Novipirellula artificiosorum: one gene and its partner. The main gene of each other region encodes a partner of the protein of the gene in region 2 in a complex. Links are inferred from orthologs where the notes say so. Each region holds a gene or a part of one and is shown on either strand. Other genes may lie near its edges. The genes, in order: secY and secA.

What was found.
Region 1: the proteins of secA (region 2) and secY are in contact, whole or in part, in a crystal structure (PDB 3DIN), measured with the Thermotoga maritima proteins. The link is inferred for Novipirellula artificiosorum from one-to-one orthologs. Residues at the interface, in WP_004082002.1 of Thermotoga maritima: Glu261, Ala262, Arg263, Lys300, Ala301, Arg302, Thr303, Ile304, Ile305, Leu323, Tyr324, Asp325, Pro326, Val329, Ser330, Tyr333, Ile336, Lys340, Phe345, Val349, Glu363, Phe364, Tyr374, Ser375, Gly376, Gly377, Glu393, Ile395, Thr482, Ser483; in WP_004081795.1 of Thermotoga maritima: Glu108, Gly109, Glu110, Glu111, Ala236, Glu237, Arg238, Arg239, Ile240, Thr241, Ile242, Gln243, Tyr244, Ala245, Arg246, Arg247, Val248, Thr249, Gly250, Arg251, Arg252, Val253, Tyr254, Gly256, Ala257, Ser258, Thr259, Tyr260, Leu261, Pro262.

The regions. Positions count from the first base shown.
Region 1 is NZ_SJPV01000011.1:177,816-183,350, reverse strand. The notes cover bases 1,646-4,600. They hold secY (preprotein translocase subunit SecY), read right to left. Parts: upstream 3,846-4,600; coding sequence 2,445-3,845; downstream 1,646-2,444. Other genes in these bases: rplO (50S ribosomal protein L15), read right to left, coding at 4,194-4,600. Outside these bases: cls (cardiolipin synthase), read right to left, coding at 1-1,234; more of rplO, read right to left, coding at 4,601-4,703; rpsE (30S ribosomal protein S5), read right to left, coding at 4,770-5,303; rplR (50S ribosomal protein L18), read right to left, coding at 5,369-5,535. UniProt on the Escherichia coli protein: The central subunit of the protein translocation channel SecYEG. Consists of two halves formed by TMs 1-5 and 6-10.
Region 2 is NZ_SJPV01000002.1:841,995-851,138, forward strand. Bases 2,896-7,195 are described here. They hold secA (preprotein translocase subunit SecA), read right to left. Parts: upstream 6,810-7,195; coding sequence 3,096-6,809; downstream 2,896-3,095. Other genes in these bases: Poly41_RS08895 (3-deoxy-D-manno-octulosonic acid transferase), read right to left, coding at 2,896-3,027. Also shown: Poly41_RS08880 (hypothetical protein), read left to right, coding at 1-59; Poly41_RS08890 (DNA-directed RNA polymerase subunit alpha C-terminal domain-containing protein), read left to right, coding at 292-1,623; more of Poly41_RS08895, read right to left, coding at 1,711-2,895; Poly41_RS08905 (tetratricopeptide repeat protein), read right to left, coding at 7,262-7,612; Poly41_RS08910 (metallophosphoesterase family protein), read right to left, coding at 8,091-8,882; Poly41_RS08915 (YqgE/AlgH family protein), read right to left, coding at 8,922-9,144. UniProt on the Escherichia coli protein: Required for protein export, interacts with the SecYEG preprotein conducting channel.

The DNA of each region.
Region 1 (5,535 bases), on a different replicon or contig from region 2:
TCTGGTGCATCAACCCTTCTTTGTAGCGATAAACGGGAATGCCAACTTCCGCCAGTTCGCGCTCATAGTAGAACCCCGCCAGATAGACCGGCCATTGATCCGCGACCGACGGGATCAGGATCCGGACGTCCACACCACGTGCGATTGCCATCGAAAGTGCAACCATCGACGCATCATCTGGCACAAGGTACGGAGTCGCGATCCAAACACGCTGACGAGCCGCACCGATCGCTGCGGAGAACATCATCGTCGCTCGCGGCCGCAAATCGGCCGGGCCCGTTGCACAAACGGCTGCCAGTCCAGTTGAGCAGGTCGCGGAATCGCCGGCATCCAGATCCTCACTCCAATCGGCTTCTGGCAGATCACAGCGAGCGGCCCAGTAGTAGTCACCGGCGAAGACCGCTTGGACCTTGCGAGCGACTCTGCCTCGGACCAGAACCGCCGTGTCACGCCAATCAGAAATCCAGCTGGCTTTCCCCACATACTCATTGCCAACGTTCAAACCACCGACAATCGCCCGAAGACCATCAATGACCAACATTTTTCGATGATTTCGAAAATTGATTTGAAAGCGGTTCACGAAACCTTGACGCGTGTTGAACGCTCGCACATCGACCCCCGCCCGGCTCAGCCGAGCAAGGTAGTGCTTTGACAACCGCAAACAACCAACCTCGTCGTACAACAAACGCACGGCCACTCCCGCTTCGGCACGCTCAATCAATGCGTCCGCAAAACGGTTACCCACTTCATCATCGCGGATGATATAGAAAGCAGCATAGATGTAGCGCTGCGCAGTGCGGATCTGCGAGTCCACCTCGTCGAAAAAGGCATCGCCATTGACGATCAATTGAAACTGATTGCCGTGCGATATCGGCGTGTCCAAGACATCCGCAACATGCTCAAGTGGCGAATCGAGCTTCGTCGACTGCGTATCCGTCGGCGTTAGCAATTCGCGACGGATGGCTTTCACTGACATCAGATGTCGCTCACCGGTGTCGCGGATCGCTTCGCGATACCCTTCAAAACGATGTCGCGCAAAAACCCAGTAGAGTGGCAGTGCCAAGAACGGCAAGGTGATCAAGGCCACCACCCAGGCCACGACCGCTTGAGAGGTACGAACGTATCGTAGAGCATGAAAAGCCGACCAGATCGCCAAAACCTGGATCGCCAAGACAACGACCGAAAGCGTCGTGAGCGTTGACCAGTTTCGGAAAAAATCAAGCACGGTTTCCATCAACTCGTTCGCCACCTTCCGCGAAAGCTTACCTCGATCACTATAGCGTAGGCAATTGCGAAAAACGTGTCAGCAACGAAAAACGCCCTCATCCTGAACTCGGAGGTCAACAAGAGGGCGTAGGACCCTTCACCTTCACGGCCAAGCGGTGACCTGACGAATCGGTGGGGGTTTGGAGACCGATGGGAAGTATCACCGATTCGAAAGGGGTCGTAGGGAGCAACCCATTTTGGGTCCCAAGAAACCCTCTCCCAAAGGGCGAGGCAAACCACCCCTCCCGCTTGGAGGTCGTGCAGTTTTTAAGTTGTTGATTGAATAAGACTTACAAGATTTACCTCTCCCTCTGGGAGAGGTCGAGCCTAAGCGAGGGAGAGGGAAAACGGGCTGCGATGACAACATGAAATTCCAGCACTGTTTCTATACCGGCCCTCCCCCTCGCTGCGCTCGACCCCTCCCGCTGCGCGGGCAGGGGTGGTTGGATACCTAAACACTTCAGCAGTCACAACTTAAAAACTGCACGACCTCGGAGATGGGGGGACTGCGTCGCTTGTCCGATTTTTGCGAAGGTGTAAGCTTGCTGAGGCTGTTGCGCACCTAGGTTTTTTGGCTCATCCGGCGGAAGCGTGCGCAGGAGGTTTTCGAGGCATCTCTCCGGTGTCCCATCATTGCTGGCAGGAGCTATTTTCACTTGTTATCGTGCAGTTGCCGGTAGAAACGGAGTCGAGCTCTGCAGAGTTGCAACTTGACAAGGGATATCCCGGTCGACGGTGCGCCAAGGGTGCTACCGGTTCCCTGCGGACGACCGACCGTCGGGGACTCTTTTCTAAGAGATCATTGGACACCGGAGCCATACCTCCAAAAAACCTTGAGTCTGGGTTCCGCGCGCTTCGGTCGGATGAGCCGGTTTTTTGACCGAGGAGTCCGAGAGCCACCGCACCCATGAACCGCACCTCCGTGCAACAGGCTTTCCCATGTTCGCAGCACCAGCGCGAACCGCAAGGCAACAATCATTCGCAGCGGTTTGTCGAAAGTCCAGAGCGAAATCTCGTCACCTACCCCGCACATGTATTAGACACCACCCGAGATGCGCGGTACAACGAGCAGCGCAGCGGAAGGGGTCGAGCGCAGCGAGGAGAAGGGCCCAGAACGCGCGGCCAACGTTTCGATACGTCTTAACATCGATTCATCAGGCCAGCCAAGCGATGGGGAGCTATACGACCGGCGTGACTCCGCCACCCGCACCTTCGAGCAAGCCACGATAGTTTCGCATGACGAGATGCGAGTCGATCTTTTGTACGAGGTCAAAGGCCACGCTGACGGCAATCAGCAAGCCTGTCCCACCGTAAAAACCGGCGATCGAATAGGGGACACCAAGCGATCCGTAAACGATGGTCGGAACAATCGCGACGATCGACAAGAACGCGGCTCCGACATAGGTGATTCGAACCATCACCTTTTCAAGGTAGTCCGTCGTTCGCTTGCCCGGCCGATAACCAGGGATAAACGTTCCGCTATCTCGCAGGTTGTCTGACATTTCCTTCGGGTTGAAGGTAATCGCTGTCCAGAAGAAACAGAAGAAGAAGATCAGGGCGACGTACAGCAGGTTAAAGATGTACGAGGACTGATCGCTCAGCGTCAAACTGGATAGGTTTAAGAAGTTAAACAGGGTTCCTCCACTTTCGAATCGAGCAGCCAGAAAACCGAACATCACACCGGGAATCATTAGCAAACTACTTGCGAAAATGATCGGCATGACCCCTGCTTGATTGATACGAAGCGGCAAATGTTGGCGAGTCCCACCATAGACACGGCGACCTCGAGTGAACTTTGCCGATTGCGTCGGTATCTTGCGTTGACCAAGCGTAATGAAGACGACACCAAAAACGACGCCTACAAAAAGCAGGACCAGCAGAATCAAGGTTTCGATCCCGACTTGCCCCCGGCTCAACCCGGTCAACTCGGTCTTCATGTTTCGAATCAGCTCATACAACGCCTGAGGCATTCGAGCCAAGATCCCCGCCATGATCAGCAGGCTGATCCCATTGCCGATCCCGTATTCGTCAATCTGTTCACCCAGCCACATCAAGAACACCGTACCACAGGTCATCACCAAGACGGCGACAATTTGCCAACCGAAAAACAAGCCGGTTGCATCAGCATTCAAAAAGTTGGGGTTGATGTTTCCGTAGCCCGTACTGCCACCCGCCATCAACATGAACTTCAAGTACATGTAGCTCTGGATCACACAAATGAAGACGGTCAAATAACGGGTGTATTCGTTGAGTTTTTTGCGTCCAGCTTCGCCTTCTTTCTTGAGTTCCTCGAGCGGCTTGTAGACGCTGCCGAGAAGCTGGAAAATAATCGATGCCGAGATATAGGGCATGATGCCGAGACCAAAAATGGTCGCTTGCCGTAGATCGCTGGCAGCAAACACGCTGACCTTCTCAAAGAAGTCGGCGGCTCCACCGCCCACCGTATCGCCCATATTGGTTGCGATCATCGGCAACGGGATGTGGAAACCGATCCGATAAACGGCCAACAAGCCGATCGTCAGAAGTACCTTCTTACGAAGTTCGGGAATCGAAAAAATGATTCGTAGTTTCTCAAACATACGTCAAACTGTCTCGTGTTTGGCAGGGCGTAAAATGCCGGTATGTGATACCCGGTGAGTCGATCGACACACCCGATTCCTAGGCGAAGTTTACCGTTTGTGCAGGTTCTGGGCGATAGGAATGTAGGTAATCCGAAGGCTGGAAATGATTTTATTTGAACGACCCGCGCCACCAGTGGGACAGGGGCATAAATAAGGGCCAACCGCCCGGCCAACTCGCAGTCGGCCGGGCGGTTGGCCCTCTCGGTTGCCTCGTGTGCGGCTCCTTGTGGGGAGACCGCGATTGAAAAAGAGCGGTGCCGCAACCCGCGGCGGTCAACGATCGGACCGGGTGGTCCGACGCAAACGCTACTTTTTCGCAGCTTCGCGTTCTTGCTTGAGCGCCGCAACGCGTTCGGCTGGCTCTCGTTTTGGGGCCAACTTATTGATCGTCCCTCCGGCAGCCGTGATCTTCTCTTCGGCACTCTTGCTGAATCGATGAGCCGAAACGGTCAGCTTCTTGGTCAATTCGCCATCGCCGAGGATCTTCACCTCATCAAAACTACCTTTTGCCAAGTCCTTGGCCGCCAATTCTTGCAGGGTCACTTCGGCACCGTCATCGAATGCTTCGTTCAACTTGCCAACGTTGACCGCGAACACGTCGACGGACCATTTGTTGTTAAAGCCTCGCTTGGGAACGCGCCGGAACATCGGCATCGCACCGCCTTGGAAGTTGGGTTTTCGACTGTACCCACTACGGCTCTTGTGCCCCTTGTGACCACGGCCGGATGTCTTACCCGTACCGCTACCGGGACCACGCCCGATGCGTTTGCGTTTGCGGTGCTTGGTTATCCCGCGATGGACGTCGTTAAGGTTCATAACGAAACCTGGATCAAATACGTTTAGATTGAATGGTGATGTTTGGTTGGGATCGTACGAATTGAACTACTTTGCAGCGGTCAACTCTTCGACCTCGAGTCCGCGAAGCGCCGCGACTTGCTCGCGTGTCCTCAGCTTGGACAATGCATCGACGGTTGCTTTGACAAGTGTCACCGGGTTATTGGTGCCGTACGACTTGGTCAAAATATCGTGCACGCCACAGGCTTCGCAAACGGCGCGAACCGCTTGTCCGGCAATGATACCGGTACCCGCACCTGCCGGAATCAACAGCACCTTGGCCGCTCCATACCGCCCCCACACTTGGTGCGGAAGCGTGCCTTCGACCAAGGGCACGTCGATCATGCTATGACTGGCTTGTTTTTGAGCTTTCTGGACGCTCGGTGGAACCTCATTGGCTTTGCCATAGCCCCAGCCGACTTTGCCGTTGCCGTCACCGACAACCACCATCGCAGCAAAACTAAACCGACGACCACCTTTAACCACGGCCGCACAACGTTTAATTTTGACGACGCGATCGAGCAAGTCGCCGAGCGAATTTTCTTCGCCTTTGTTCCGCTTGTTTCGTGGTCCGTTACTAATGGTTCTGTCCTCGAATTAGGATTTGTCTTTTCTGAATCCACCCGCCCTAACGGCAGGTGCGTCTATTAAAACTGCAAACCAGCTTCGCGTGCCGCGTCGGCGAATGCTTTCACTCGGCCGTGGTACCGATTATGTCCACGATCCAATCGCACACTCGTGATTCCCGCAGCCGTCGCTTTCTCGGCAATCAACGTACCGATCTTGGCTGCCGCCTCACTGTTACCGCCGTAAC
Region 2 (9,144 bases):
GGAATTTTGAGCAAGGATACCAGTGGACCAAAAAGGTGCCTCTTGACGAAAAACCGTAGGATCGCATATTTTCTTAGGGCGCGTTCTTATTCGGAACGGATTTTGCCGGCGTAGCTTCAATTGGCAGAGCATCGCATTCGTAATGCGAGGGTTGTGGGTTCAAATCCCACCGCTGGCTTTCGGGGAGGACCCCCCGCTAGAGAAAACAACCGTTTTCTCCAGCCCTTGAACTTTCTTTGCAGCGGTGCTGACGGTTTCGAGCACCCGTTTGTGTCCAGGAGACAACTCTCGATGAATGAAATCGAACTCGATATGGTCGATTTAAAAGAGATGGTGTTGGCGAACAACTCGTTTGGGCCATCCGATGTCGCGTCCATTCGAGCGGCGATTACCGAGAATTACGGTCATTTCGGCGAACTTCGTGATGCCGTTAACGAAATGGAAGAACAGGAAGCACGCAGTCCTGCGGCGCAGACCAAATTGGGTGTCTGCCTGTTCCTGCTGGGCAAGTTCCGCAATTCGCTCAACACGCTGCAAAAGGCAGACGGCAGCGCAATGGCACTGTTCTACACCGGCCGGGCCCATTTTGAACTCGGCCATTTCGAAGAAGCGATCGAAGCGTACGAGCAATCGCAGAAATCCGGTTACAACGATGATGATTGCAAGATCCGGATCGCCGAATCGCATCGTTACGCTGGACGAACCGATAAAGCGCTCGAAATTCTGGATAATATTTTCGGACCTTCCGAGCAAACATCCGAGTACATGTACCAACGTGCAGCTACCGTTGCCTTGGTCGGAGGTCGGCTGGAGGAAGCGCTGGCGTTGTACCAACGAGCGGTCAACACGGACGAAAACCACGCCGGGGCCTTATTCGGTTTGGCGCTCGAAAACGAGCGTCTCGGCAATGACGAAGAGGCCTTGAGGCTCTACGAGCGTGCCGTGAAAGCCTTCCCGACTGGCATTGGGGCTTTGATCAACCTGGGTTTGATCTACGAAGACAATAACCAATTTGATAAGGCTCAAGCGTGCTATCGGAGGATTCTGGAATCATACCCCGATCACCCGCAAACGAACCTTTACCTGAAAGATGCGGCGGCAACCGGCAACTTGTTGTACGACGAGGAGGCCCAGCGACGAAATGACCGCTTGGCTCAAACGTTGAACATGCCCGTCGCTAACTTCGAATTGAGTGTTCGAAGTCGCAATTGCCTTCAAAAAATGGGCATCGACACGATTGGCGATTTGACGCGAACCAGCGAAGCGGAATTGCTGAGCAGCAAGAATTTTGGCGAAACGAGTCTCTACGAGATTCGCGAAATGTTAACCAGCAAAGGGTTGTCGCTCGGTCAATTCGCGCACGAAAAGAAGAGCAGCGATCCACCAATCGACACCAGCCACATGTCGGCCGACGAGCAAGCGTTCTTAGAGCGTCCTATTTCGGATCTGAATCTCTCGGTGCGAGCCAGGAAGTGTATGGCACGTTTGCAGCTCAACACGATCGGTGAGCTGTTGAGAAAGACGGGTGACGAGATGCTTGAGTGCAAGAACTTTGGCGTCACGAGCCTGAACGAAGTCCGTGAAAAGCTGACCGATCTTGGCCTCAAGCTTCGTGGTGACTGAGCCAGCCGATTTGGGCAGGGTGGACGTTGCGGGAATCCCGAATTTGCACAAATCCCTGGGTTTCGATTGGCTCTCGTTCGGATGGCTCTAAGCTGCTCGAAAATGGGTATCGTCGCTTTGCAGCGTCGCTTCGATTGAGGCGAGCGTCCGCTCTTTCGCCCCTTGGTGCTGGCCGATGACACGTCGTGCGTTCCGGCCGAGGCAATCTGCTGCGGGGATGTCGTCTAAGCAGCGAGTGACGAATTGTCGCAATTCCGATTCGTCTGCGACGCGGGCTGCGCCACCTTCGGCCACCAATTGATTGGCGATTTCTTTAAAATTTCGTGTGTCTGGCCCAAACGAAACCGCGCTGCCGTAACCGGCTGGTTCCAGCATGTTTTGACCGCCTCGGTCCCCAAAGCTGCCGCCAACGGTCGCAATCTGGCTCACGCCCCACCAGTGTCGAAGCTCGCCGATGGTATCAACCAACACGACGGTGTCCGATTCCCAGCTGCTTTGGTTCCGTGATTTTCCGGTCGAGCGGCGATGGACCTTCAGTCCCGATTGCTCGACTAACTTAGCGACCGCATCGAATCGTTCCACGTGTCTGGGTACCAACACCAAACGCAATTGGTGATGGGATGACCGCAGCGATTGGTAAACGCGAATCACCATGGCTTCTTCGCCTGGGCCGGTGCTGCCACCGACCCAAACCCGGTTCCAGGGGTCAACGCCAGCCCATTGTTGTCGCGATTGCACCTCGACCGTATCGCGGCTCGTAGGTGCATCATCAAACTTGATCGATCCGGTCACCTCAAGGCGATCTGGGTTGGAGCCGCATTTCAGGAAACGGGATGCTGTCGCTTCGTTTTGACAGCCGACCCAGGACAAGCGGGCGAACGTTCGTCGTGTGAACGCGCCGAAGCGTTGGTATCGGTTTGCACTCGATTCACTCAGCCGTGCGTTGATGACCATCACAGGGCATCCGTGATCACGAGTCATGCGAATCAGATTGGGCCAAAGCTCGAGCTCCGCCAACAGCAGCAACTGCGGATTGAGATTTCGAATCGCCCTTGCCACTGCCCAGGAGAAATCGAGAGGGCAGAAGAAGACTCGCTGGGCGCCAAACAGCCGAATAGCCAGGTCGTAGCCGGTATCGGTCGATGTGCTGATCAGGACAGGTGTATCAGGGTGTTGTTGTTGCAGTCGCATTGCGACGCCACGAACCAGATTGACTTCGCCGACACTGACGGCATGGATCCAAATGCAACGTTTGCCAGCGGAGAGGTTTCGCGCATGAGATGCCGACAAGCCAAGGACCTTCTCACGGACGCCACGCCGGTAGCGACCATGCCTGACCATGCGGTACAGGACCACTGGCGAAACCAGAAGCAGGGCAGCAAAGTAGATCAAATTTGCGAACATCGGAATCCTTTCCTAGCCAATCCTTCAGCTATCAGCCCGAAGCGAAACGCTGAGGGTTGGCAACTGAGCTAAACCACACGTCCACGTTTTCTCATGCAGCATGATTTGTACTTTTTTCCGCTGCCGCAGGGACAGGGATCATTTCGGCCGATTCGCGGGGCATCATGGCGTATCGGGTCCGGCTTTGCATCTTCACCGCGATTGCTTTGCTGCGCCGCCTGCTGAGCGGGCGTGTTGGATTCATTCGCCGTCGCCGCCCCCGACGCATGAGGATCATCGTGCCGCGTTGCGGCGTCCACCCATGTGCTTCGGATAAAGGCGTCGTTGAAGGATTCCATCCGGAAAATCAAATCGGTCACCCGTTCGCCAATCGACTCCCACATGGAATCGAATAATCGCATGCCTTCGCGTTTGTATTCGACTTTGGGGTCCAATTGAGCGTAGCCCTTCAATCCGACGCTGCTGCGCAAATGGTCCATGGTCAACAGGTGGTTCTTCCAGGCTTCATCAACAATGCTGAGCAAGATCTGGCGTTCCATACGCCGCATCTCGGGATAGAACCGATCGTCGACAGCACCGTCAACGGCTAGCTTCAACTCGCTACGATTCATTCGCGACAAGTCCGATTTGTCCGCTCGATGACTCAATTCGGCTTGCAGCCACTCGATCAAGGCATCCAAACTGCCATTCTTTCCACTTGCCAAAATCGCTGTCGTCTCTGGGTCCGCTTTACCAAACAGCTCGTCCACCTTGGTTTCGGCAACGCTGTATTTTTGTTCGGCTGCATCACCCGTTTTGCGACTAAACTCGACCAACTGAGCCTTCAAGTCATCTCGGTTGAGTCGAACATCATCGGGATTCAGTTCAGCGCCGAACCGATGGTTGACCCAATCGACTAAACCTTCGCGGTCGAGCGATACCTGTGCTCCCTGCTTCTCGGTGAACCGAGAGATGCCGGTCAAAACGGGATATTCGGCTTCTTTTCGTGTGTAAGCCTGCTCGGCTCGTTGCATCAGTGCGTCGGCGACAACACGATAATCGTCGACGTCACGAAACTCGTCTGGCGTGGTTTCGATACCAAACTTATGTCGCATCCATGCACAAAGCGTGCGTAGGCCATAGTCGGTGTCGAGCAGGGGTTCGCCGTCACTCAAATCAACCTTGTTGATCTTTTCATGTGACTTCTTGATGAGTTCCTCTACCAATTCATCGCGATTCATCGATTTCAATTGGTGTTCTTGATAATTGGTCGCCAATCGAGTGTTGGACCAATTGGTCATGGCTTTCCAGTTCCATTCTTCTTCCATCCCCGCCGGCAAATTCTCTTCGACGATTTCTTCAACCGTCACCTCTGCCGCTCGTTCTGCCTGGTCGATCGAATAGGACTTGGCCATGTCGAAGTCCATATTCAAGAAGTCACGAGCTTCCAATTGGCAATCGAGTTGGCCTCCTGCGAATGCCGCAAACGAATCGACTCCGTAATTGGGTTCCATGAACGTTTCGACGTACTTGTCGATTTGAGCCCGAATCAAGTCGAGGATCATGTTGCGTGAACTGTGACCATCGAGCAGGTTTTGACGATAGCGGTAAACGCGTTTTCGCTGCTCGTCCATCACCTCGTCGTAGTCGAGTAGGCTTTTGCGTATTTCGTAATTGCGTTCTTCGACCTTCTTTTGAGCCGCGGCGATTCGCCGAGTGACCAGCGAGGATTCGATGGCTTCGCCCTCTTGCATGCCAAGTCTTTCCATCATGCTCTTGACGAAATCACCTGCGAAAATCCGCATCAAGTCGTCCTCCAGCGATAGGAAGAACCGGCTCGAGCCTGGATCGCCTTGTCGACCACAACGACCTCGAAGCTGTAGGTCGATGCGTCTCGATTCGTGTCGTTCGGTGCCAATCACATACAACCCGGCAAGGTCGCGAACGACATCCCCTTCGGCACTCATCTTTTCCTGTTCGTCGATCTCTTTGACCAATGCGTTCCACTCGTCATCCGGCACTTCCAGCCGCGTCGGGTACTTGTGTTGCAGTTGAGCCCACGCCATCGTTTCGGGATTCCCGCCCAGCACGATGTCGGTACCGCGGCCTGCCATGTTGGTTGCAATCGTCACGGCGTTAACACGACCGGCTTGAGAAACAATGTCCGCTTCACGGCCGTGATTTTTCGCGTTCAGGACGTCATGTTTGATTCCACGCCGTTCAAGCAGCGCTGACAATCGTTCACTCTTTTCGATGCTGACCGTTCCAATCAATACCGGGCGTCCCGCGTGTTCGACCTTGGTGATCTTGCTGGTTGGAACTTTTTCGGCGTGTTTCTCACCCTTCTGAAGGATGCTCACTTCGGTTTCATCTTCGCTTTGGATTTTCCCCCAAATCTCACTGCCGTCCTTTAGCGTCAGCACATCCCATTTGTTCGTCCGCTCGACCTCGTCGGCCAGTGCCTTGTACTTGTCCTTTTCGGTCAAGTAGATCAAATCAGGGTGCTCGATCCGTTTCATTTCCCGGTTGGTAGGGATCGCGACCACATCCAACCCGTAGATCTTCATGAACTCGGTCGATTCGGTCATGGCAGTCCCCGTCATCCCCGCCAACTTCTTGTACATCTTGAAGATGTTCTGCAGCGACGCGGTTGCAAACGTTTGCGTTTCCTGTTTGATCGGGACGCCTTCCTTCGCTTCGACCGCTTGGTGCAACCCGTCACTCCATTGGCGGCCTTCCATCAACCGTCCCGTGAACTCGTCGACAATGATGATTTGGCGATCTTTGATGACGTAGTTGACGTCCAGTTTGTAGAGGAAATGAGCTTTGAGCGCGTTGTCGATCAAGTGAGGCCATTCCATGTTGCCTGCGGTATAGAAGCTTTCCACGCCTGCTAGTTTCTCGGCTTCACGCACCCCTTCGTCACTGAGCGTGACGTTGTGTTGTTTTTCGTCGACCTTAAAGTGTTCTTCCTTGCGCAATTGACGAGCCACGCGATCGGCTTCGGCATATCGCCCCAGGTCCAAGTCGGCGGGGCCGCTGATGATCAACGGCGTTCTCGCTTCATCAATCAGGATATTGTCGACTTCGTCGATGATCGCAAAGTTCAGTGGCCCTTGGCACTGTTGCGCCTCACTGGGATAACGATTGTCGCCCTTTGCCGCCGGTCGCATGTTGTCACGGAGGTAGTCGAATCCGAATTCGTTGTTGGTGCCGTAGGTGATATCGCATGCGTAGGCGGCCTGCTTTTCTCCGGTCGACATCCCTGATTGGATCGCATTAACGGTCAGCCCCAAGTTCATGTAGAGCGGCGCCATCCATTCCATGTCACGGCGAGCCAAGTAATCATTTACCGTGACGACATGGACCCCTTTGCCTTCGAGCGCGTTCAAGTAGGCTGGCAATGTCGCGACGAGTGTCTTCCCTTCCCCGGTGACCATTTCAGCGATTCCTCCGCTGTGAAGCACCATGCCACCGACGAATTGAACGTCGTAATGACGCATCCCAAGGTACCGTTTGCCACCTTCGCGGCAAACGGCGAACGCTTCATCGAGGATGTTATCGAGCGTCTCACCGTCACGAAGTCGTTGGCGGAAAATCTCCGTCTGCTCCCGCAACTGCTCGTCCGTCATCGCCTCGTATTTCGGCTCTAACTCACCGATCTTCTCCGCACGCTGCTGCAATTTGGATACTTGGCGAGCGTTCGCAGACCCGAAGATCGAAGTGATCCCACGTTCGACCGCTCCGAAAAAGCCGCCAAAAATGACACCGAGAATATCAAAAAGTCGTTCAAAGAATGACATGGTTTCAGTCGTTGAAAATACGTATGCGGGCAGACGCATCGATTGCGTCAAAATGGCACGTTGGCAGGGTTTCGCAACCGATACGGCAAATTGAGGGCCGTGGTGGGTGGACCACAGCCGAATCGCGACCGCTTGCGACGGTTTTCCACCACAAAATCGCCTCTTGCATCGTCCAGGCCAAGACTTGGGGGGTTAGCTGTAGTGGATCTGGTGAGAGAACCCTAAAGGAAAAGAATCCCCTAACAAGATCCACCACAGCATAACGAAGGGTTGATGATGTGCTACCTAAATGCTTTTAAGACGGCAAGTTACGGGTTTGGCGAAGATGGGTCAACTGTGATTGTCTTTTTGGCTAAACAAGTTGGGGTAGCGAAGCGGTGGGACGGCACCGCAAAGCAAGGAACATCGCATCTCCCCCCCCTAAAAAAACGATCCAGGGATCCACAATCTTGTTAGCGCCCTTCTAGCATCCTTGCTCGGCCCATCGCGTCTTCGGCCGCTGTGATGTATTGCTGGTCTTGCGTCCCGGCCCACGCGCGTTGGTACGTCACACTTAAGGCGGTGAAGTTGAACGCATCTTCGGGCTCAAGTTCGCAGGCCTTCTCACCATGTTTGATTGCCAGGTCGTGTTGCCCGGTTTTGGTGTAGACGCGGGCGAGCGCCAAGTGGCCGAGCACGAACGTTTCGTCCTCACCAACGATTTCGTTCAATCCCGCAATGGCCTCCTCGAATTTTTCGCCATCGATTAGCTTTTCGACTTCGTTGTATTGGGTGTAGATGTCAGACACAGATTGTTTCTCCATCGCAAAGGGAGCGAAAGTTGGTTTCGGTTTGTCGATTGAGTCGTTTCAGAACGAGCGGAATGTTTCGGTCTGCTTTCATTCCGTGAAACAACGCAAAAAACGCTATTTTTGCGGAACGAAGGGTGACACTTGTTTCCCGCTTGGTCCCCTAGCGATTGGCTGAGGGCGTACTTCCTACCCAAGGCGGGCGCATGCGGCAAAGGGTGAAACGAATGCGTGATCCGATTGATCCCAATCGGCAAGCCCGATAGGGAAGCGGGACGACTCGTGAATCCCGATGGTTGTAGCATTTCCACCTAGCTTGCGCCAGTCCCGGTGCTTGGTGCGCAAATCGCGTGTCCTTCAATGCCGCTGGTGGACCGTCAAGTTTAAAACTGCGAGTGGAGACGCAGTGGACTTCGCCAGAAGTCGCTCAGAATACCTGAGCTACGGATTTCTGGCGAAATCCACTACCCTAATATTTGATGCTGACAGTCCACTAACTCTGTTCCGGCGAGAAATCGTTGGTTTGTCGTTTCTCGCTTTCAAGCGTCGAGGGCTCTTCCGCGTGCGTCGGCCTGTTAAGCCACCTCCGCACGATGCGAGTGGCGGCGGCACAGCGATCCATCAGGATTTTGGCAGGGGTCCGCCGAACATGCCCATGCCGATCGACTTGGATCATGTCGCTCGAATCCGTCTGTAAGGCCGTCAAGTACCCGCCACCGAAACAATAGGTGTCGATACAAACCAGGTATCCCAAGTCAAGGATTTCACCGCCCGCTTGTGGCGTGTGGCCGACGAACACGCGTTTGCCACTTTGGTGAGGTGGCGGGTAGGGGAAATCAAGATGTGCCCAGTACCGGGCTGCGTCCTCTTGCCGAGCCATCGGGCAATCTGCAACGTAGTTGGCGTGGACGAAAATGAACTGATCGGTTTCGTAATGAGGCCGCAGTGACCGGAAAAAACGCAGGTGCGATTCGGGGATCTTTTCCAGCGAACCACCATAGCTGGCAATCGTGGCTTGACCACCGCTTTGTTGCCAAATCGATTGGTCCAATCCCGCCGAGACGACACCCATCAGCATCAGTTCGTGGTTTCCACGCAGCGCGACGACCCGGCATCGTTGCTGCAGTTCGATAATCTGTTCAACGACATCCTTTGTGTCGGGGCCCCGATCGATGTAGTCTCCAAGAAAGATGAGTTCATCATCGGGGCACGGCTCGATGGCTTCGATCAGCGACCGAATCGCTTTGCCACATCCATGAATGTCACCGATCACGTACTGCCGCATGAACTTCCTTTCCTCTCGAGTACCCTTGCTAAGACTCGTTTAGTTTAAGTTGGGGTCACCGAAGCGGACGCCGGGAGCCATCGAGTTGAGGATGTCGTGTCCACAGCGTTTGACGGCGATTTCCCAAACATTATCGGCATCTCCAAACAGAATGTCGGGATCGACTTGTCCAATCAGCCAGCCCCCCACTCGCAATTCTTCGTCCAATTGTCCTGGCCCCCAGCCGCTGTAGTTTGCCACGAAGCGAACTTTTGCATCACGA